4 regions of the Metabacillus sediminilitoris genome follow, and region 3 is predicted to be linked to each of the others. Evidence: riboswitches for the same ligand, from Rfam matches in the RefSeq annotation. Region 3 holds a riboswitch; each other region holds the start of a gene.

Region 1 (6,047 bases), 330 kb from region 3:
AATATATAAAGTTTACTAATTCTCAATTTATTCTCATTCTAATTTTATAACAAATCAAAAGTGAACACAACCTTTAACGAACATCCTCGAATCCTGTATAATAAAAACAAATTTTCGGTTGTAAGAAAATATCACATCAATATGTAGTTTAAACAAGAAATGAGCCTTTTAATACTATATAACACATTGACCTTTGAATCTACCTTCCTCACATAGATTAGTTTTAACATTGTCATAAAAAACATTCTCTCGGCATATCTAGTATCGGCGAACCGTGCTTGTTCATACATGCAAAAGAACCAGTCCGGGACTGGTTCTTTTGTTTATTTTTTCATTTTTCTTTCGATTTGAGCATATATTTTCTGACTTTGTCGATAATCTTCTTCACGGGCAGCTTCTACATCCATACGTTTTTCATGCTTAAGTGAGTATTCCGCATACCCTATACCATGTGAATGATGCATTGCCTTTTCCATTCCAGTTGTGTAGTGAAGATCTAATAATTCATTCGAGTAAATAGTGAATCAATCCTTTCAACATTTTTGGATGATGGTAAATGCGGGATTTAATTTATTACCATCACTTTCAAAAGTTTTGATCGAAAACTTTTATGAACTAACTTGCTCCACCGTTATCGCTGTCCTTTATGTCAATGCCATTTCCTATATTATTAATTGTAGCAAGAATATTCTCATTACTCAAAGCACGTAAGAGATGGTGACAATTGATAAGGCATTATTGACAGTACTCACAAAAAGATAAGTATGGCATTTACATGATCCCATTCATTTTCTTCCCTTTTCTCTATAATTCAAACTTTTTAAAAAAGAAAAGCTGACAATTTTCATTGTCAGCTTTCACATTTTTATTCACCTTGTGCTGCAGAAATAACAGATCCTTTGTAGTTTGTTTTAATAAACTCTTGGATCTCTTTAGATTGTAAAACCTCAATTAACGTTTTGATTTCTTCTCTATCTTCGTCACCTTCACGTACAACGATTAAGTTTACATAAGGATTATTTTCTGGTGATTCAAGTGCAATAGCATCTTCAGATGGATTTAAATCAGCTTCTAAAGCGTAGTTACCATTAATTAAAACTGCATCTGCTTCATCGTTTTCATATGCTTTTGTTAGCATTGGCGCTTCGATATCAGCTTCAAATACTAATTTTTTTGGATTCTCAGCAATATCTTCAATTGTTGCAGCTGTTTTTTCAACGCCTTCTTTTAATGTGATTAATCCTTTTTCTTCAAGCATTGAAAGCATACGACCATGATCCGCAACTGAGTTACTCATGATGATTTTTGCACCCTCTGGAAGATCTTCTAAAGACTTGTGTCGTTTAGAATAAACACCAATTGGCTCAATGTGTACGCCGCCAGCATTTACAAACTTATATCCATTATCTGCGATTTGAGAATTTAAATATGGCTCATGTTGAAAATAGTTTGCATCTAACTCTTCTTCAGCTAACGTTTTGTTCGGTAAAACATAATCTGTAAATTCAACAATCTCTAAGTCAATACCTTTTTCTTCCAACAAAGGCTTTGCTTCTTCTAAAATCTCAACATGTGGTACTGGTGAAGCACCAACTTTTAATGTTTTTGTATCACCTTCAGAACCACCTTCTGCTCCCTCATCGGCAGCACCTCCACAAGCCGCAAGAGCAACTGTGAAAATAGCAAGTATAATAGCTAATAAAGATTTTTTCATTCCTTCTCCTCCTATCGTTTGTCAATCGTCTTAGTTATGATATCTCCAATAATTTGGATGATAAACACGAAAATTAGGATAATAACTGTTGCAACTAATGTTACTTGGTTATTCCCGCGGTTAAAACCTTCTAGGAAAGCTAGATTTCCTAATCCGCCCGCACCAATTACTCCGGCCATTGCTGTTGATCCAATAAGTGCGATCGCCGTTACCGTAATCCCGGAAACTAATGCTGGCATTGATTCAGGTAGTAACACTTTCCAAATAATTGTACCTGATTTTGCCCCCATTGATCTTGCCGCTTCAATAACACCTTTATCAATTTCTCTCAAAGCAATCTCAACCATACGACCATAAAAAGGTGCTGCACCAATAATTAATGCTGGTAATGCTGCATTAGCACCAAGAATTGTACCAACTAGTACTTTCGTAAATGGCAATAACAAAATGATTAAGATAATGAAAGGAATTGATCTGAATATATTAACAATAACTGCAACAAGACCATTGATGAACTTGTTCTCCCATATGTTTCCCTTTGCAGTTAAGAATAACAGTAAACCCAAAATGATTCCTAAAAAAAACGTCGCCACAACAGACAAACTCGTCATATAAATGGTTTCCCATGTGGCTTCCCATACCTTTTCCCATTTCACTTCAGGTAGAAGTTGTTCAAGCATTTGCAATTACCTCCACCTCTACATGCTGATTATAAATATATTCTAACGCTCTATTCAGTTCTTGCTCTTCACCATCTAAATGAATAAACAAACTACCATAAGAACCGTTTTGAGTTTGAGAAATCTTTCCTTGCAAAATATTAATATCGATTGCAAATTCTCTTATTAAATTTGTAATCAAAGGCTTTTCAGTTGATTCGCCTACAAATGATAATTGAATAACTTTTCCTTTCGGATAAAGTTCCAATAAGTGTGCTACGACCTCATTTGTTTCCTCAGGCTCAGTAACCTGCTTCACAAATCGTTTTGTTATTGGTTGTTTCGGATTTCTAAATACGTCTAATACGTCCCCTTGCTCAACAACTTCTCCGTTTTCCATTACGGCTACACGGTGACAAATTTTTCGAATAACATGCATTTCATGTGTAATTAACACAATGGTAAGCCCTAATCTTTTATTAATATCGACAAGTAAATCAAGAATAGAATCCGTTGTTTGCGGATCTAGTGCAGATGTTGCTTCATCACATAGTAACACCTTTGGATTATTAGCTAATGCTCTCGCTATCCCTACACGCTGCTTTTGACCGCCACTTAATTGTGAAGGATAAGCATTCTCACGACCTTCTAGACCAACTAGTTTGATTAACTCATCAACACGTTTCAAGCGTTCAGTTTTTTTAACACCAGCAATTTCTAGCGGAAATGAAATATTCTCTCTTACCGTTCTTGACCATAAAAGATTAAAATGTTGGAAAATCATACTGATTTCTAACCGTGCTTTACGTAATTTCGCTCCGCCTATCGCATCTATTTGACTACCAGCAACATGAATAGAACCACTTGTTGGCTTTTCTAATCCATTTAACAAACGAATTAATGAACTTTTTCCTGCGCCACTATAGCCAATAATCCCAAAAATTTCACCTTTGCTAATTTCAAGGTTTATATTATTTACAGCTGTAACATTACCTGCTTTTGTTGAATAAATTTTTTTAACGTTCTGTAATGTAATCAAGATGTCACCTACTTTCAGTTCTTTTATCTTTCATTATTTTCATTTAAATTTTAAAGAAAAGATTTTTTAATGATCATCATATCGCATCAAATTATGATCGAAAAGATGAAAATACAAAATACTTTCTCAGGTAGTTTTACACCGATAGGACTTGTGGAAAAATTTTATAGTAGAAAATTAAAAAACCTCTCCGCAACGTGAGCAGAAAGGCGTAAGAAAAAAGTCCTTTCTCCCATCTTCCAAAGCTTGCAGCTTTGCGTGAATTGGCACCATTTCAACATTTGTTGATGGTTGCCGGGCTTCATAGGGCACATCCCTCCACCTCTCTTGATAAGAGACAAACTATATAATTAAAATTTAAATATTATGTCAGTAAATAAGTACGAGACTGATTGTACATGCTATTTTCAATATTGTCAATAAATTTAATTGATTGAAGAACGATCTAGTTAGGACATAAAAGATCGAATATTACCCAAAATGATCAACACAATTTAATGATTGCCTCAACTCTTAAAAAAGTGCGGTACGTCCCTTTGATAGAGATTTTCCCAAACGCAATTAACTGCTTAAGGCTAACATTATGTAATAACACTTCACTGATGTCTTGTTCATCACCTTCTAAAGTAAAATCAATTTTTTTTGGGGGTGACACTAACTTCTTCGCTCCATTTGATGTAAATTCAATAAAATGACTTGATTCTTGGTAGGGGCGAATTTCCACAACTAATGTTTGGTTTAATAGGAGTGGGGTTAAAAAACGTGCTTTATTAAAATTGGATATAAATGTTGTTACATACATAGAAAATCCTCCGTTCTCAATCAAGTTATAGTAATAACTTCATTGCATGACGAAGGATTCCTTTATAAAGAAGTCGACAGTTTCTGCCTATTTATTCATTAATGTGTATTTCTTTTATTATTTCCTGAGAAATATGTCATTTCATTGTATATACTGCGTGAAAAGCTCGTGTAAAAAGCTTACTGATTGAAAGGCGTAAATCCTTTCTTTTTCAAGACCATTTTCAAAAATAAGTAAGCAAGGTACACTTTCCACACCTAATTCTTGAGCTTCTTTTGGAAAGTAATTTAAATTTACTGAATGAATGTCCAGTGATGGAAATAATTCATCAACGATTGTTAACATTCGTCTTGCAACCTGGCATGTTCCACACATCGGAGTGTATAAATATAAAGCCATTAGTCCTTCATTTTTTATAATAATTTTTTTCTCTTCCCATTCAATCATATCTAAGAAAATTGGACACCTTTCTAAAGAAACTTCGCATCTACATCAATATTTGCACTTAATAAAACAGAAGCAACATGATGATCTGGTGCTGTTGCTACTTCTCGATAAGCTCTATCAATATAAATATGTGATGCCTCAGGAAATTCTCTTTTAAATTGTTTACGCAATCGATCACCTGCATCGTCTGAGTCCACTAAAATGTAAACATCCTTCGAAAATAATTCATCAATTAATTCGTCAAGCCTTGTTACACTTATCGTCCCATTCGTGCAGATAATCTCGATCTGTTCATTCAACACATTTAGTACCTTTTGTTTATCTGATTTGCCTTCAACAATTAATACTTTTTCAACCTCAACGAACGACATAAACATCACCTGTTTTTATAGTAAAAGTCTTTTCTATAAATTATTCGATTTGTCGAGGTTGTTTCCTTTTTATTTTATGTTTTTTCTAAAATTTAACGTATTTTAGAAAAAATAATAAAAAGAAACGACCACTTCTTGGTACATTTTATTAAAGCAGCTAATAAAGTTAATATTACTTCTTTATTTATGGCTGTTTTCGGATACTTCAAATATAGTTACATGAATAACCTGGATTGATTTTCCGTTGCAGGTACTCGCTTTCCGCGGGCTGTCTCACGAGCCTCCTTATGCTTTGCACTTGCGGGGTCTCCTGGGGCACGCTTCTCCAGCAGGAGTCTCGAACCTTTCACTACAATAACAGCTGTTCGAATTTGTTACTTGCTAAAACAACACTCTTTACGAAAGGCTGTTTTCGTAAACTTGTTGCTATTTACCAAGTAGTACGATGTGGTTGATTTCCGCTCCAATCAACATTAAATAGTTTTCGTTTTAAAACAACAATCTATAAGAAAAGAGCCTTATTTATAGACAAATGGACACCCTTTTTTACCTTATTAGTAGGGTGTCCATCAATTCAAATCATCATGCTAATTAGTCTTCATTTGTCATTTCTACATATTGTTCTGCTGTCATTAAGTTTTCAACGTCAGCGACATTTGCCGGTTCAATGACAATCATCCAAGCTTTTTCGTATGGTGATTCATTAACAAATTCAGGGCTATCGTCTAAATCTTCATTGATTTCAACTACTTTTCCACTGATAGGTGCATATAATTCAGAAACCGTTTTTACAGATTCAACACTTCCGAATGGCTCGTCCGCTTTAATTTCATCGCCAACCTCTGGCAATTCAACGAATACGATATCACCTAGTTCAGATTGTGCAAAATCTGTAATACCGATGCGTACCTTTTCTCCTTCAACTTTTACCCACTCATGTTCCTCAGAATAACGAAGTTCTTTTGGTGTGTTCATTTTCATTACCTCCAGCATCCATATCATTTTTTATCCTTAC
Region 2 (6,047 bases), 1.0 Mb from region 3:
AACAACACTACGATTGGGATAAAAATGACACGCATTCCCGGCTTAACTTTAGTCATTTTCTTCACCAAATAAGTTATAAATATTTTGTTTCTTAATATGTAATTGTTTAAGAATAAATTCTTTCACAAAGTCATTACTTGGTTTATTAATAATTTCTTGAGGTGTTCCAAATTGCGAAATTTCTCCTTGATTAATGATTAATATTTTATCTGACAACGTTAATGCTTCTTCAGGATCATGTGTGACAATAATGGTTGTAAGCTTATATTCTCTGGCAATTAGTTTAATCCGCTCTTTAATCGATTCCTTAATAACGCCGTCCAATGCACTTAAGGGCTCGTCCAATAATAATATTTTCGGTTTCATGACCAATGTTCTTGCAAGTGCAACCCTTTGTTTCTGGCCGCCGGATAATTCTCCTATTTTCTTTGTTAAATGAGGTTTTAACTCCAAAAATTCAATATACTCATTAAGCTCTTCCTCTGTAACTAAACCCTTCTTATTTTTTAAACCATAAACAATATTTTGGTAGGCATTTAAATTTGGAAAAAGCGCATAATCCTGAAAAACAATATTAAATCCTCTATTCTTCATTTCTACTTGACTCATATCGATATCATTAAAAATGATTTTTCCAGTATTCATCGTTGTTAATCCCAAGATTATATTTAATAGGGTTGTTTTTCCACTCCCACTTTGACCAAGGAGTGAAACGATTTCTCCCGTGTTAATTTCTAAACTGATATCATTTAAAACAACTTTGCTATCGAATTGTTTGCTTATATTCTGTAATTTCAGCAAACGGCTCACCTCCTTGAACACACCCTTAGTATAAAAGGGAAATGTAAATAAAAATAAAGATTTATGTAAATGAAGTGTAAATTTTGCATATATTATCAATAACTTATACATAAATTTTGACTATATTAACTCAAATTTATCAACATGTTACCTGTAACTACTTTAAAAATCTTGAATATATTATGAGTTATCAGTACACTTAAATTAATTAATGAAGGCAAAAAACGATAACTTTGAATGGGTGATTATATGTTTCCACTTGAAAGACAAAAGAAGATCCTTGAGCTGCTAATGATTAAAAAAGTCATTAAGATAACAGAGTTAACAGAGGAACTAGAGGTTTCTGTCGATACGCTTCGCAGAGATTTAAACCTTCTTACAGAACAAGGGAAAATCGAGAAAATCTATGGCGGGGTTAAACTAGTAGAATCAACATTCGGAGAATCCTCTATAGATGAACGCATGATTAGTCACTTAAAGGAAAAAGAAATGATCGCACAAAAATGCAGTGAATTTATCAATGATGGCGATTGTATTTATATTGATAGCGGGTCAACAACCTATCAAATTGCCAAATATATTAAAAATAAAAAGAATTTAACAGTCGTGACAAATTCAATTCCTGTTGTAAACGAACTCCTAAATAGTGATGTGGAACTAGTCATCATTGGCGGGAAAGTAAGAAAAAACGAAAAGTCTGTCGTTACTTACGAATACTTATTTAATTTTAGTGAATTGAATATATTAAAAGCCTTTATTTGCGCAAGTGGTATTACGATTGAAAAGGGAATTTCTGATTATAATTTAGAGGAAGCCATTACAAGAAAAAAAATGATCGAGTTATCAAAAGAAATTTTCGTAGCCGCAGATAGTACTAAATTTGGGAAAGATGTTACAATCGGCATTGCTTCCCTTGATAAGATTGATTACATGATTACAGACCATAACTTACCTACTCATTTTGTTAATCAATTCAAAAAAACTAGTACAAATCTTATTATTTCACAAAATTAAACATTTTTATAAAAACCCTATATCAGAATAGTCTACACTAGAGACATGTTCATGATGGTAACATTTCATTTCCTTTATTTTCTAGATATTAACCAATTGGGTGTTATTGTCCAATAGATATAAAATCATTTTATAGATTGACAGAACTTAACTATATTAGTATATTAGATACTATTAATTTACAAATTTAATCTTATCCAGAGAGACTGAGGGACTAGGCCCGATGACGTCCGGCAACCCCCTATTTGGGAAGGTGCCAATTCCTGCAGAATGGTTTCATTCTGAAAGATAAGCCAAGATACAGTTTCTGTTTCGATGCTCCTTTCAGATGAAGGAGTATTTTTTTTGTGTCTAGGAACGGGGACAGAATTCGCTTTATTTAAGCATACCTTCCAAATAGACTAGATTTGCTAACCTTAGGTGAAATTTGGATGTAGAAAAACATAAAAGGAGGTCATTACATGATTAAAATTCGCAATCTTTCGAAAGTATATAAAACTAAAAATGGTCAGGTAACTGGTGTGGATAACGTGTCACTGACAATTCAAAAGGGCGATATTTTTGGAATCGTCGGCTATTCCGGTGCAGGAAAAAGCTCCCTGCTTCGCTGTATCAATCTTTTGGAACGGCCTACTTCCGGAAATGTCACCGTAAATGGCACAGATCTCACCTCATTAAAAAGTAAAAATTTACGGATAGCACGGTTAAAAATCGGCATGATTTTCCAACACTTTTATTTAATTAGCCAAAAAACTGTGTTTGAGAACATTGAATTTGCCTTAAAAGCAGCGAAAATACCTTCCAAAGACATGAATGACCGTGTTGAAGCCTTACTTGATATGGTTGGTCTTGCTGATAAACGTGATGTATTTCCTTCACAATTGAGTGGAGGGCAAAAACAGCGCGTCGGCATTGCACGTGCACTTGCCAATAATCCTAGTGTCCTTTTATGTGATGAAGCCACTTCAGCCTTAGACCCGACCACAACAAAATCAATTTTAAATCTATTAAAAAAAATTAACAAAGAATTAAACATTACGATCGTTTTGATAACTCATGAAATGGATGTTGTAAAGGAAATTTGCAATCGCATGGCTATCATGCAAGATGGTAGAGTGATTGAAGAAGGTCCAGTATATGATATCTTCGCAAATCCACAGGAAGAACTCACGAAGGAGTTTATCGAAAGTGTTGTTTCATATGATTTGCCTGCTGCGATTTTTAAAAAGTGCGAAGGAACAATTATTAAAGTAACATTCAAAGGAGAGATTGCTGGAGAAGGCATCATCTCCGATACTCTCCAGCTATATAACGTAAAAGGCAACTTCCTGCACGGTTCAATTGACTATATACAGGAGGCGCCGCTTGGTATTTTTCTTATGGAATTAAAAGGAACAAGTGAAGAAATCAGCAAAGCCATACAATTTATTGAAAATCGTTCAGCCCTAGTGGAGGTGTTACGTTATGGGATTTGATATGAATCATCTTATTGAACTGATTCCAGATATAAATCTAGCATTTCTGCAAACTATTTATATGATTGCAATTTCCTTAGTCATCTCAACTGTTATTGGGTTACCGATTGGTGTCCTTTTATATGTCACAGACAAGGGCCTATTCCTGCAAAATACTTGGATCAATTCCATCATCGGTTTCTTAGTTAATATGGTGCGATCAATTCCGTTTATTATTTTACTTGTTGCATTAATACCATTAACTAATTTCCTCGTCAAAACAACGATTGGACCAACAGCAGCAAGTGTCTCACTTTCTGTCGCAGCCATCCCATTTTTCGCCCGCATTGTCGAAACGGCATTACGAGAAATTGATAAAGGTGTTGTTGAAGCAGCAATCGCAGCAGGTGCTACACCATGGATGATCATTAAAGATGTTCTTTTACTTGAAGCAAGATCTGGAATTATTTCTGCTATTACATTAACACTTATTAGTTTAGTAGGATTTTCAGCAATGGCTGGTGTTGTCGGCGGCGGCGGAATTGGTGATTTGGCCATTCGTTTTGGTTATTACCGCTATGATAATACCATTATGATCGCAACAGTCGTTATTTTAATTATATTAGTTCAGTTAATTCAGCTAATTGGTGATAAAATCGCCAAAGCTGTTAATAAAAAATAAACATCAGAAAGAAGGAATACTCACATGAAGAAATGGGTTAGTTCATTTATTCTATTATTCGCCTTAACAGCTCTTGCAGCATGCGGGAATACCGAAAGTAAACAAAGTAGTGATAGCAAAGAGAGCACAGAGTCAAAAGAAATTAAAATCGGAGCTACTGCTGGTCCTTACAGTGATATGGTTTCAAAAGCCATTATTCCTGGGTTGGAAGAAAAAGGATATAAAGTAGGGTTAGTCGAATTTAGTGATTATATTCAGCCTAATAAATCGTTGAACAATGGCGATATTCAAGCAAATCTATTTCAAAACTCGACATATCTAGAAAACTTCTCAACATCAAACAAGATGGATTTAACACCTTTAATTATTGTTCCAACAGCACCAATGGGGATCTTCTCAAACACATATAAATCTCTTGATGAAGTAAAAGATGGAGCAACTGTTTCACTACCGAATGATCCAACAAATGGAGCAAGAGCTTTCAATACATTGCAAGATGAAGGATTCATTAAAATTGATGAAAATGCAGACCCTGCAACAGTATCTGAAAAAGATATCATTGAAAACAAGAAAAACTTGAAATTTAAGCCGCTCGAAGCTGGACAGCTCCCTCGTTCTGTTGACAGTGTTGATTTAGCAGCTGTTCCTGGTAACTTCGCAATTGCTGCTAACATGGATTTACTTGACGCAATCGCTCTTGAAAATATGGCTGATCATTACCGTAATGTTGTTGCTGTAAAAACAGACAATAAAGATGCTCAATTTGCAAAAGACATAAAAGCAATCGTGGAGTCAGAAGAGTTTGAAAAAATTATCGATGAGGAATTTAAAGGATTCGGTAAACCTGAATGGATGGAAAACCGTTAAAAACCTTTAGAAATTTTCGGTATCCTCAGATTTTTTATTGCGCATAAAATAGCAGAAGCTGTCCTATTAGGACAGCTTCTTTCTTGATTTACTAACTAGATTAAGATTGGAAAGCAATTTTCTTATGTGTTTCCTTTAGCCAGCTAATGAATTGCAATCTGTCATGGACTTCAGCATGTCGATGTGATCTTTAATAGTATGATGCCACATTTTCGCTTCCACAACAGATGGATCTTCATTTTGTACAGTAAAACCGCAATTGCATGTTAATTCTTTCATTTTAATCTCTCACTTTAGGTTATCTGTTTTTATTACTTCGCTTGTTCTACGTAGTTTTTAAGCAATGTTCCGAGTAGATGCTTCCATCCTTCAGAATGCTCTTGTTCCCAGTTCTCTTCAATAACGCCTGATGCTGTATGGGAAAGCTGAAGCAACGTTGCCCCTTCCTTCTCCAGAAGACGATACACATACGAGCTGTTAACTGCTCCCTGCATTCCTAAATGTCCATGAAGGCGGATTTCTTCTGGGGCGTTCACATAGTAAACATTGCCCCACACCGCTCCTTCATGTTCCCCCCATTTTTCAATAAATTGTCCGCCTGGAACGGGTTCAAACGAAAAGTGTGAGGATACCCCTTTTGGTGCTAAACGAAATTCCCACCAATCACCAGCTTGTTCGGTTAATGCTTTAAATACTTGTTCGCGCGGAGCAGCGATTAAAACTTCTTGTTCAATACGGAAAGCACGGCTTTGTTCTTGGTCTGTTGTTGTCATCATTAAATCTCCTTTTTTTTCAACTACTGCTTGCAAGTTAAGCAGTGTGTTGGCAGTTGATTGCATGTATTTTCCTACCCAGCGGTTATGCATTTCTTGGAGTGGAACCGCGTTAAGAAAGTTTCGCCTATACTTTCCTTCACGTCTAACCACTACTAAATTCCCTTCCTCCAAGATCGTCAAATGCTTCATAATGGCATATCTTGTCACTTCAGGAAAATATTCATTTAGTTCACCTGTCGTCTTTGCTGACTGTTTAAGAATATCTAAAATCCTTCTGCGAATTGGGTGTCCTAATGCTTTAAATAATGTAGAAAGTTCGTCTTCCATACCAACGATCCTTTCGTAAAGATATCTGTAATTATAACATGTTACTTTTTAGTCACATGTTACGTGTGACCTTATAGTAACATGTTGATAAACGAAGGTCAAGACATGAGATCTATCATAATTTTT
Region 3 (6,047 bases):
TAGGTAAATTTGCGATCAATGTGTGCTTCCTTCTCTAGCGAGCATTAAAAGACCTTGAAGGAACTACCTACGTTATAGAAATCACAAGTACATGTACTTTCACATTCCTTTGCACCTGAAGCTATATGTTTTGCATGATCTCCACAGAACAAAATTTTTTCATCATACAGAAAAAGGCTCATGGCCCCTTCTGAACTTCGACTGAAGTTTCAATATGGTCATGAACCTCTCCTTTTTCAACATGAACGACAATCGTATACATACCTGCTTTTTCAAACTTAAAAGAAGACGTATACGTTCCTTTTGTTGATGATTCAGCTGCATCAATATAATTGTGTTGCTCTTCTCCTTCCATCCAAATTTCAAATCGTACCGTCGCATCTAAGAAGGGTTGATCCCCTTCTTTAATTGTCGTAGTTAATCTTTCCACTTTATTCAATTGAAATGTAGTTAATTCTTCAACAGTTATGTTTACACTATGATGGGAGTGCTCCCCTTCTTGTTCACTGTCATGGTGGTCACTATTATGAGAAGGTTGCTCTTCATCATTCTCTTCAGCTGTTGCCGCTGTCTGTCCTTCCCCAACCTGAATGTCTATTGTTGGCATGGTATGATACTCTTTTACATTAGTGTGAGCTGTAACTTGATATGTTCCATCTTCTTTAAATAAATAGTTAATTTCATATGTACCTTTATCAACCAGCTTGGCATCTATTTTTTCTGAATGATCTCCTTTTTGAATCTCAAACTGCACTTCTGCATCATCGACTAGTTCTTCTCCATAATATACGTGTGCACCTATTTGAACTTCTTCACCTTTCTTAACATGCTCCTTCGCAAGAATGTCCACATGTGGTGCTTTTACTTCTTCTGTTTCTGTTGTTGTATGATCCTTGTGGCTATCTAATTCTTGACAACCACTCAGGATAATCGAAAAAACAACAATAAAACTGCTTAATACTTTATAGTTCAATCTACATAGCCTCCCTTAATTCCAATACATCCCTAGTATAGTATTTCCAAGTGCTAGATAAAACAAGTTCTTTTGTTTCTTCGATAAATATACATATTTTAACAATGACGAGTTTACCTGTAGACTACAAAAAGACCTGATGCTTTCACGCATCAGGTCTTTTCATTTTTTATTTATTTAATGCTTCTTTACTTAACGCTTCAGCTTTATCTGTTCTTTCCCAAGGAAGATCAAGATCGTTACGGCCGAAGTGTCCATATGCAGCTGTTTGCTTGTAAATTGGACGGCGTAGATCAAGCATTTTAATAATACCTGCTGGACGTAAGTCAAAGTTGTTACGTACAACGTCTACTAATACGTCTTCAGATACTTTACCTGTACCAAATGTATCAACAGAAATCGATACTGGCTGTGCTACTCCAATCGCATAAGCTAATTGGACTTCACATTTATCAGCTAATCCAGAGGCTACGATATTTTTCGCAACATAGCGCGCAGCATATGCAGCTGAACGGTCAACTTTTGTTGCATCCTTACCAGAGAATGCTCCACCACCGTGACGCGCATATCCACCATATGTATCAACGATGATTTTACGTCCTGTTAAACCTGCATCACCTTGAGGTCCACCGATAACGAAACGACCAGTTGGGTTAATGAAATACTTTGTATTTTCATCAATTAATTCTGCAGGAACAACTGGGTTAATAACATGCTCTTTTAAGTTGCGTTGAATTTGCTCAGTTGAAATTTCTGGGTGGTGCTGTGTAGAAATAACAATCGTATCAATACGAACTGGTTTGTTATTTTCATCATATTCTACAGTTACTTGAGTTTTACCGTCAGGACGTAAGTATGGAAGAATGTCTTCTTTACGAACTTCTGTTAAGCGGCGAGAAAGTTTGTGTGCTAATGAAATTGGAAGTGGCATTAATTCCTTTGTTTCATTACATGCAAATCCAAACATTAGACCTTGGTCACCAGCACCAATTGCTTCAATTTCCTCATCAGACATCTGGCCTTCACGAGCTTCAAGTGCTTGGTCAACACCCATTGCGATATCAGCAGACTGCTCATCGATTGAAGTTAATACTGCGCAAGTTTCCGCATCAAAACCGTATTTTGCACGAGTATAGCCGATTCCCTTAATTGTTTCACGAACAATTTTTGGAATATCAACATACGTACTTGTTGTAATTTCTCCAGCTACTAGCACTAATCCTGTCGTAACAGAAGTTTCACACGCTACACGAGCATTTGGATCTTTTGCAATAATTGCATCAAGGATTGAATCTGAAATTTGGTCACAAATCTTATCTGGATGGCCTTCTGTAACAGACTCAGAAGTAAAAAGACGTTTTTTAGTCATAATTAAAAGCTTCCTCCTCATATTCATGTTCATTCTTTTGATCCGGAACTCTTCCCTAAAGGGTATTTACCTTATAAAGAATCACGTTGGCATGTTTTGTGAACAGAAGTTTTATGTACCTTTACCACATGCTTGTTCTGGTAAAACTCTAATGAAGAAGTACTCATTATTTTCTGTTATCAAAAAAACCTTCCCTAAATGAGGAAAGGTTTGTTATCGTTCATCGCCTTTCGCTCTTATCGATCAAGGATTTTCGCCTTGCATCAGGTTAGCACCTTTGCATCGGAAATGTTGTTTTGCTTACGCTTATTTTTAATAGAAGCTATATCTATTAAATAATACGTAGGTCGCCACTTTCCTTTGATACAGGTTGCTGGGTTTCATAGGGCCTGTCCCTCCACCAGCTCGGGATAAGAGAATCCGTTCAAGGAAATATCATAGCGCACAAGAATACTACTGTCAACAAAAACCGACAAGTCTAAACATAATATTTTTATCACATTCATTCATCACAAAATCTCTTTCTTAGTAATGCCCCTTTAAAAAGCAAATTATAAACGTTTTTTTATTATGTAGTATTATTTGTTGTGGACTAAATCATTGTGGTTCCTATACATAGTCTTCCTCAATTTCCTAATGTCTATCATGCTTGTTTTATTTACAATTAGGTCTAAACTTTTTCATTAAAAATTCACAATTAGTATGTTTTATTAAAATTAATGTGTTATACTATTCAAAAATAAGTCTGTATATTGTAATATATTTCTATAGTTATACGTTAATTTTACGAAAAGGATGGTAATGGGGATGAATATTGTGGAGATGTCAAATGAGCTTGCACAGCTTGTTAAAGGTGAAAATGCAAATCACAATTTATCAGTTGCTCAACTTGTAGAAAAGGTGCTTGAGCGCAAGGAAGGAATTTTAACATCAACAGGAGCAATTCGAGCAACTACTGGCGCGTATACTGGTAGATCTCCTAAAGATAAATTTATAGTAAAGGAACAGTCTGTAAAAAATAAAATCGATTGGGGAACTGTTAACAAACCCATTTCAGAGGAAGCATTTGATAAACTTTATAGCAAAGTAATCTCTTACTTAAAAGAACGAGATGAATTTTATATTTTTAATGGTTTTGCAGGTGCAGACAAACGCTATCAATTGCCACTCCAAGTAATCAATGAGTTTGCTTGGCATAATTTATTTGCTCAACAACTTTTTATTAAAGAAAATAATGATTCTCCATCTACTGAAAAGCCTTTTACGATTATCAGTGCACCGAATTTCAAAGCAGATCCTGAGATTGATGGAACAAACTCAGAAACTTTTATTATTATTTCATTTGAAAAAAGAGCAATCTTAATTGGTGGTACTGAGTATGCTGGAGAAATGAAAAAATCTGTCTTTTCAGTCATGAACTATTTATTACCTGAGAATAATATTCTTCCTATGCACTGCTCTGCAAATGTCGGCTTTGAAGGTGACGTTGCATTATTTTTTGGATTATCAGGAACAGGAAAAACAACGCTGTCTGCTGATCCTAACAGACGTTTAATTGGAGACGATGAACACGGTTGGTCTACTTCAGGCGTTTTCAATATTGAAGGCGGTTGCTATGCAAAATGCATCAATTTAACGAAAGAAAAAGAGCCGCAAATATTCAATGCAATTCGTTATGGTGCTGTATTAGAAAACGTTGTGATTGATGATGAAACACGTGAAGCTGATTATGATGATTCATTTTACACTGAAAACACACGTGCAGCATATTCCTTAGAAGCAATTGATAAAGTCATTACACCAAGCATAGCAGGGCATCCGCAAACAATTGTCTTTTTAACAGCTGATGCATTTGGAGTTCTGCCTCCAATCAGTAAATTATCTAGAGAACAAGCTATGTATCACTTTTTGAGTGGCTACACGAGTAAATTAGCAGGAACTGAGCGTGGTATTACAGCGCCAGAAGCTACCTTCTCTACATGCTTTGGTTCACCATTTTTACCTCTGCCAGCAACACGTTATGCAAATATGCTTGGTCAAAAGATTGATGAACATACTGTACAAGTATTTTTAGTTAATACTGGTTGGACCGGCGGTGAATATGGAGTCGGAAATCGAATGAAATTAAAATATACGAGAGCAATGGTTCAAGCTGCAATTGAAGGAGATCTTGATAATATTGAAACAGTGAAGGATGAGGTTTTCGGCCTTAATATTCCTATTCATGTTCCTGGTGTACCTGATGATGTTTTACAGCCGCACCTAACATGGAGCTCAAAAGAAGATTATCTCCAAAAAGCGAGTGAACTAGCAACAAAATTCAATAATAACTTTAAAAAATTCGCACATGTTTCTCCTGAGATCGAGCATTTAGGTGGTCCATTAAGCAAATAAAGTAAGCTATATAGCTTAGAAGCTGAAACAATGTTTTTCATAGCCTTAAGACCTGACCTTAGTAAATCCTTAATCCGAAATTGGAGATTTACTTCCTTTAAAAAATCTAAAAAGAGTAAGGCTGGAAACAAACGGTCTTACTCTTTTTTATATCAGCTCAGTACTAGTCATTTACCTAGGCACTTTTCGTAAAGATTGTTATTTTAAAACGAGAACTATATAAGGTTAATTGGAGCAGATTGCGAGACTCATGCTTAGAGCAGCGGGACAGGTGAGACTCATGCAGGCGTTTACACCAAGGTGGCTCATCGCCCGCCCCGCTAAAAAGCGAGCACCCTCTCGCTGCAATTAACCACACAGCTCTTCTTGGTAAATTGCAACAAAGTTTACGAAAACAGCCTTTACCTAAAAGTACATTAATTATCAATTTAATAAAAATAAAAAACCAGGATAACAAAGCAAATCCTGGTTTTTCCATTTAATTTGTTGAATTAAGAGCAATTAACCGATACGTTACAACTGTTTTATTTTCACCAATTTCCAGTTTTTCAACTATTGCTTCACCAGCTATTTCTCCTGCTTTTGTTTTTCTTACCTCAATTGGAATGTCAATTGGGTAGATTCGATAGCCCTCTTTTGTGACTTGAAAAATATTTTCATCAATTCTTTGTTCATTACCTTTTGTCACAATCATCGTATTAAATTCAACAGGCATTCCCATCAGAAAACCTCCTTGTTATTCCATTTCCTATAATCTTTATCATAACACCCTTGTTCACTTTGAAAAACATATTATTGATTTTTCATCCATGTACAAAGCCTATGTAATGTTTCTCGATTTATTTTCGGAGGGAAATAATGAGTAAATTCTTCAAAATACCAGCTTTCAACTGGTTTATTTAATTCCTTTAATCGTTTTTCGAGTCTGTAAGCATGCTCAACAGAGACATTTTTATCTTTCACACCGTGTATAATTAAAACAGGAGCATTCATTTTCTCTAATTCATATAAAGGTGTTCGCCACACATAGCGAGTAGGATATTTTGTTGGCGTACCACCAATTACTCTTTTCATCATTCTACGCAAATCTTCTCGCTCAACATAGGTTAAAAACATATCAGAAACTCCACCCCATGTCACAACAGAGCATACATGGTCAGACAAAATTCCTGCTAATAATGCCATAACGCCACCTCTTGAAAAACCAAAAACATGAATACGTTCTGAACGAACATTTGGAAGTTGCCTTAAGAGGTCGAGACATGAGAGCGCATCATACCGATCATCTCCAGCAAAATCTTCATTCCCTTC
Region 4 (6,047 bases), 1.3 Mb from region 3:
TTTTATTAACTTTTGCTACTAAATTTGCAAAAAACTGTTTAGGTAATGTATTTAGTAAATGTGATTGCTCAAATGTTTTCATTTTTTACAACACCTTCTCAAAAAATTCTTGAAATTCTAGTCACAAATCATATATTGTTAGAACCAACTTGTAAAGTAAAAATTTTATAAATGAGGGTGTGAATTGATTGAAACCTATCATTACATGTATACAGCTCGATATTAAATTTGGCGATCCAGCCAGTAACTATTTGCAAGTAGAAGAAAAAATTGCTTCTGCTGTTGAAAGTCAAAATCCAACGATTATTGTCCTCCCAGAGCTTTGGACAACAGGCTATGACCTGACGAGACTTGATGAAATTGCTGATGATGAAGGAAAAACAACAAAACAATTTCTAAGTAAACTAGCAAAAAAATATAAAGTAAGCATTGTTGGCGGCTCTGTTGCTAAAAAAACGTACGAAAGCGTAACGAACACAATGTACATCATCAATAATCAAGGTGAGGTTGTTCATGAATATAGCAAACTTCACCTATTCAAATTGATGGATGAACACCATTATTTAGCGGCTGGAAATAAAAAAGGATTATTTAAAATTGATGGTGTGAACAGTGCTGGTGTCATTTGCTATGACATTCGATTTCCTGAATGGATTCGCGCACATATGACACAAGGAGCAGAAATTCTATTTGTTGTGGCTGAATGGCCTTTGCCAAGACTACATCATTGGAGGACACTACTAATTAGCCGTGCCATTGAAAATCAATGTTATGTTGTTGCTTGTAATCGTGCAGGTTTAGACCCTAATAATGAATTTGCCGGACATTCGATGATCATCGATCCTTGGGGAACGGTAATCGCTGAGGCTGATGAAACAGCTGGATCCATAACTGCCGAAATTGATGTTAAAACAGTGAAAAAAGTACGAAATCAAATTCCAGTATTCGCAGACCGATTGCCAGAATTTTATGATTGATTTCTAAATTTTTTATTGACAACACTAAATAATCATTGATAACATGCTAATCAAGGTTCTATTATTCTTAAAATCTAAAATGTTCTGAAATTACGGAATATACAAAGCATTACTTTCATTTCAGAACGATATAATCTCTTATCAAGAGTTGGCAGAGGGACTTGGCCCAATGACGCCGCAGCAACCGACCATATCAACATTGGAAACTAAGTGTTTATTCACGAAGACTTCCAATTGGCACGGTGCTAATTCCATCAGAAAGACATTCCTTTCTGACAGATAAGAGGTGCGAAGCTAAGTCTTCAAGCCTCTTTCATCCGAAAGAGGCTTTTCTTATTTCCAAAGAAAAGCCTCCAAAGAAATAAAGCATTAGTTCTTTGATCTGCCTACTATATATGACGATTTCTCGCATTAATTGCACTGGACCGTCATGTCACGAGCTTAACTGCTGATGCTTTCATGTCACATCTGATCTAAATCAAAAATACTATTATCTTCTTACATGAGGACATTATTTTTTGGAGGTTATTACTATGAGTACTGTCAAATCATCTATTTACAAACCATTAACTGAAAGCGAAGCTATCGCTTTAGCAAAACGCCTGCAGCTTTTTACAGAAAATAGCAACTTAACATGTAAAGAAATTGGTGATGGAAATTTAAATCTTGTCTTTAAGATTACAGATACTGATAATGGAAACGGAATAATCATTAAACAAGCACTTCCATATGCAAAAGTCGTAGGGGAAAGCTGGCCATTAACATTAGACAGAGCACGTATTGAAGCACATGCCTTATTAAAACAAAGTGAATTTGTGCCACAATTTGTACCAAAGGTTTATTATACAGATGAACAGCTAGCCATAACCATTATGGAAGACTTATCACATCTCCAAATCGCCCGTGCTGCTCTAATTGAAGGAAAAGAATTGCCTTTGCTCTCAACACATATTGGAGAATTTCTAGCAAAAACATTATTTTACACATCAGATTATGCCGTAAATCAACATTTTAAAAAATCATTAGTGAAGCAGTTTATTAACCCAGATCTATGTAAAATTACGGAAGATCTTGTTTTCACAGATCCGTTCTTTAACCACGATACAAATAACTTTGAACAAGAACTTGGTCAAGATGTTGAACGCATTTGGCAGGATCAAGAGTTAAAATTAGCTGTTGCAAAGCTAAAACAAAAATTCCTAACCAAAGCAGAAGCACTACTTCATGGTGATTTACATACAGGAAGTATTTTTGCAGATGAAAACGAAACAAAAGTCATTGATCCAGAATTTGCTTATTTTGGTCCAATCGGCTTCGATGTTGGTCAGGTATTTGGAAACTTCCTTTTAAATGCCTTTTCTCGTAATGCTGAAAATCAAGAAGTCTTATTTACTCATATTGAAACAACATGGAATGTATTTGTTAAAGAATTTTCAAAAGCATGGAAAAATGATGCTGCAGAAATATTTGCTAAAACAGAAGGCTATTTAGAGGATGTATTGTCAGAAATTTTCGAAGAAGCAGTCGGCTTTGCCGGATGTGAAATCATCCGTCGCACAATTGGTCTTGCACATGTCGCAGATCTTGATACATTACAACCATTTGACAAAAAAATCTCTACTAAGCAGCTTGCTTTATCAGTAGGCAGCGAGCTTATTAAAAATCAAAAAGCGATCAAAAATCCTTGTCAATTCAAGGAATATGTAAAGCAAACGGTAAGCAATTAATTATCATTTAATATTAGTAAAAAGGAGTTTAATCTTCATGGCATCGACAAATTTAGCGATTCCCCGTTCTGTTATCTGGAATGAGGAATCTATCTCACTATTAAATCAGCAAAAAATTCCGCACGTAACGGAATACCTTGAATTAACTACGATAAAAGACGTTTGGGAAGCAATTCAATCCTTGAAGGTAAGAGGTGCCCCTGCAATCGGTATCACAGCGGCATTTGGCCTCGCATTATCAGCATTACAGGATATATCTGAAACCATTGTTGACTTTCAACGAAACATCAAGAAAAACAGAGATTATTTAGCAAGCTCTCGACCAACTGCAGTTAATCTAGTATGGGCATTAGATCGACTTGTAAATAGTATTTCTAACGTTCAATCCATTAATGAAGCGAAGACAACAATCGTCCATGAAGCAATCCAAATTCAAATTGAGGATGAAGAGGTATGTCGTTTAATTGGTGAACATGCTCTATCTGTGTTTCAGAAAGGCGATCGCGTGATGACCATTTGTAATGCAGGGTCTATTGCTACAGCTAAATACGGAACAGCATTAGCTCCATTTTACCTAGCAAAGGAAAAAAACGTTAACTTAAGTGTATATGCATGTGAAACCCGTCCAGTTCTACAAGGAGCACGTTTAACAACATGGGAGCTCATGCAAGCAGGGATTGATGTGACTCTAATTACTGACAATATGGCAGCACATACGATTAAATCAAAAAACATTTCCGCCATTATAGTTGGTGCTGATCGAATTGCAGCTAATGGTGATACTGCTAATAAAATTGGGACATTTAATTTAGCTCTTTTAGCAAAAGCATTTAACATTCCTTTTTACGTTGCAGCACCATTATCTACATTTGATCCTATGATTGAAAATGGTGACCTAATTCCGATCGAGGAACGTAATCCAGAAGAAGTGACAGAATTAAACGGTATTCGTGTTGCTCCAGAAGGTGTTAAAGTATTCAATCCTGCATTCGATGTGACCCCTAATCACTTAATCTCTGGGATTATTACTGAAAAAGGAATTTTATCTAATGACTATCAAAAAGAAATTTCTAAATTATTCTCTGCTTAATCCTTTATTCCAAAGAAAAAACCTTAGTCTACTCTTGACTAAGGTTTTTTTCTACAGATCTGACATGATTACACTAAAAGGATTTCGTCTTTTTCATTAAACTGTTTTTTTCAGCTTCCGTAAGAATATGAAGTTTAGAACATATAGAAGCATATAAGTAAATCTTTGTAGGACGATTTTTAAACAACATATACTTTGCCCCTTTCTTTACCATGCGCAACATTTTTCCCTTACTCAAATAGTATGTTTTGCAGACAAAAATGTGACAAGTATTCATCTTTTTTCAACCACTTAGTGATTAATCGGGAGTGTAATATGGAAGGCAGTGCCACTGCCGACTTCACTTTCAACCTCTACGATTCCTTTATGCTCTTCAATTATTTTGTAACTAACCATCAAGCCAAGACCTGTGCCACGTTCCTTTGTCGTATAAAATGGCTGACCTAACCTTTTAATCTTATCTTCAGGAATACCCAGGCCTCTATCAATAATGGAAACAATGAGATGTTTTTCATCTTTCCTCTTAATCTTAACATCAATTTGTCCGCCTTTTGGCATGACCTCAATCGCATTTTTTAAAATATTAATAAACACTTGCTTTAATTGATTTGGCTCACAATAGATTAATGGTAATTCTTGTTCTAAATATAGTTCCATTTGTACATTTACTAGTATTGCTTGCCCGTTTAGTAGATCGATGGTTTCCTTCATAATCGTGCCAATATCTTTCTTTAAATATTGAATTGCTTGAGGTCTAGCTAATATTAAAAATTCAGTAATAATGGATTCTATTCTATTTAATTCTGATGTTATGACATTAAAATACAAGGAATAGTCATCCTTTATACTACCCTCTAATAGTTGAATAAAGCCTTTTAATGCAGTCATTGGGTTTCGTATTTCATGAGCGATTCCTGCTGCAAGTTCACCAACAACATTTAATGTATCAGATTTTCTAAGCTGCTCCTCTAACTCTCTTTTTTCTGTGACATCCCGAAGTACTGCTAGATTCATATTCTCATTAATATTATTTTTCAAGGTAAATTCTAAAGTTTTTTCTTCGCCATTTTCAAATGTATACGAGATTTCTTGTAATTTCTCTTCCCAATCATTTGGATCAATTTCATCCTGCCTCATACCAGAAAATAATAGTTCAAAAAGTTTAAAGGATTTCAGATCATCGGATAATAAATTTAAAATCTTTCTTGCTGATGGGTTTGCATCAATCATTTCATACGAATTATTAAATAAAACGATGCCATCCATTGCCCCATCAAATATTTTACGAAATTTTTGTTCACTTTCCTGAAGGACCTTTACCATATGTTTTCGTTCGCTTACATTTCGGAAGATCGTTAAATGATGTTTTTCCAATATATTCATTTTAGAAGTAAATTCAAGCTCTTTGTTTTGTCCATTTGGCATATGAAAAAGTAACTCTTCTCGAATCGCACCTGTTTCCATGTACTCCCTTTTTACCTTGGCAAAGCTAGGAGATGTTTGATCAATAAAATCTAAGACATTTCTTGTCATAAGTTCTTCTTCAGATAATTCAAATGTTCTGCTTGCAGCATGATTCGCCTTGATAATTTGTCCATTGTTTTTCCAAATCATAATGGCATCGATTGCATTTTCAAATACTTCCCTAAACCGTTCTTCACTTTTGTATAGCTTCAATTCCATTGAACGCTTTTCGGTTATGTCCCTCACAATTGCCATATGTAAGCCATCTACGATATTTGAAGTCGTTGTAAATTCAAAAATTTTCTTAACGCCATTATTTAAAACAACCGGAAATTCTCTTGTTGCACTCCCATTTTCCTTAAGTACATTCCATAATTTTTTGATCTTATCATTATTTTGCTTTGATATAAAATCTTCGAGTACATACGAATTTAATTCTGTTTGATTTATTTCAAAGATGGAACAAAAGGATTCATTTGCCTCTATAAACGCCCCATGCTCATCAAATAGAACAATTCCATCGGCTGCCCGATAAAACAAATCTTTAAAAAGCCATTCATTAATTGTTCGTTCACGTTCAAGTTTTTTCTTAAACGAGATATCCTTAAGCATTGCAAGATCATATCCATTAATTGCTTGTTTTCGTAATGAAATCTCAAGGAATTTTATTTCGCCATTTTCTAACTTAATGGCCAGTTCTTTCTCCTTTGTTTCATTCATAGATAATTCATCAAAAAATTTGTTGATTTTATATTTAGGTATGAGAGAAAGAAAATCAAAAAGACTTCT

Evidence for each region. Region 3 has a riboswitch for S-adenosylmethionine ahead of metK (methionine adenosyltransferase). Riboswitches for the same ligand answer to the same signal wherever they lie in the genome.
Region 1: linked by a shared signal. The riboswitch ahead of GMB29_RS23135 (methionine ABC transporter ATP-binding protein) and the one ahead of metK (methionine adenosyltransferase) in region 3 are both predicted to bind S-adenosylmethionine.
Region 2: linked by a shared signal. The riboswitch ahead of GMB29_RS26395 (methionine ABC transporter ATP-binding protein) and the one ahead of metK (methionine adenosyltransferase) in region 3 are both predicted to bind S-adenosylmethionine.
Region 4: linked by a shared signal. The riboswitch ahead of mtnK (S-methyl-5-thioribose kinase) and the one ahead of metK (methionine adenosyltransferase) in region 3 are both predicted to bind S-adenosylmethionine.

The regions. Positions count from the first base shown of each region.
Region 1 is NZ_CP046266.1:4,787,502-4,793,548, forward strand. Features, by position in the region: gene GMB29_RS27135 (YuzK family famiily protein) at 324-464, opposite strand; gene GMB29_RS23125 (MetQ/NlpA family ABC transporter substrate-binding protein) at 866-1,714, opposite strand; gene GMB29_RS23130 (methionine ABC transporter permease) at 1,726-2,394, opposite strand; gene GMB29_RS23135 (methionine ABC transporter ATP-binding protein) at 2,387-3,412, opposite strand; SAM riboswitch class I at 3,642-3,749, opposite strand; gene GMB29_RS23140 (SCP2 sterol-binding domain-containing protein) at 3,897-4,214, opposite strand; gene GMB29_RS23145 (thioredoxin family protein) at 4,356-4,661, opposite strand; gene GMB29_RS23150 (toprim domain-containing protein) at 4,685-5,032, opposite strand; gene gcvH (glycine cleavage system protein GcvH) at 5,624-6,007, opposite strand.
Region 2 is NZ_CP046266.1:5,504,751-5,510,797, forward strand. Features, by position in the region: partial or broken gene GMB29_RS27565 (ABC transporter permease subunit) at 1-56, opposite strand, end outside; gene GMB29_RS26385 (ABC transporter ATP-binding protein) at 49-801, opposite strand; gene GMB29_RS26390 (DeoR/GlpR family DNA-binding transcription regulator) at 1,051-1,815, shown strand; SAM riboswitch class I at 2,006-2,110, shown strand; gene GMB29_RS26395 (methionine ABC transporter ATP-binding protein) at 2,277-3,290, shown strand; gene GMB29_RS26400 (methionine ABC transporter permease) at 3,280-3,951, shown strand; gene GMB29_RS26405 (MetQ/NlpA family ABC transporter substrate-binding protein) at 3,976-4,818, shown strand; gene GMB29_RS26410 (hypothetical protein) at 4,954-5,097, opposite strand; gene GMB29_RS26415 (SRPBCC domain-containing protein) at 5,130-5,921, opposite strand.
Region 3 is NZ_CP046266.1:4,459,868-4,465,914, forward strand. Features, by position in the region: gene GMB29_RS21455 (FixH family protein) at 179-973, opposite strand; gene metK (methionine adenosyltransferase) at 1,143-2,345, opposite strand; SAM riboswitch class I at 2,576-2,759, opposite strand; gene pckA (phosphoenolpyruvate carboxykinase (ATP)) at 3,150-4,736, shown strand; gene GMB29_RS21470 (DUF2584 domain-containing protein) at 5,215-5,457, opposite strand; gene GMB29_RS21475 (alpha/beta hydrolase family protein) at 5,529-6,047, opposite strand, start outside.
Region 4 is NZ_CP046266.1:3,152,700-3,158,746, forward strand. Features, by position in the region: gene GMB29_RS14940 (pyridoxal phosphate-dependent aminotransferase) at 1-82, opposite strand, end outside; gene GMB29_RS14945 (carbon-nitrogen family hydrolase) at 189-977, shown strand; SAM riboswitch class I at 1,113-1,263, shown strand; gene mtnK (S-methyl-5-thioribose kinase) at 1,511-2,704, shown strand; gene mtnA (S-methyl-5-thioribose-1-phosphate isomerase) at 2,742-3,794, shown strand; gene GMB29_RS14960 (PAS domain S-box protein) at 4,086-6,047, opposite strand, start outside.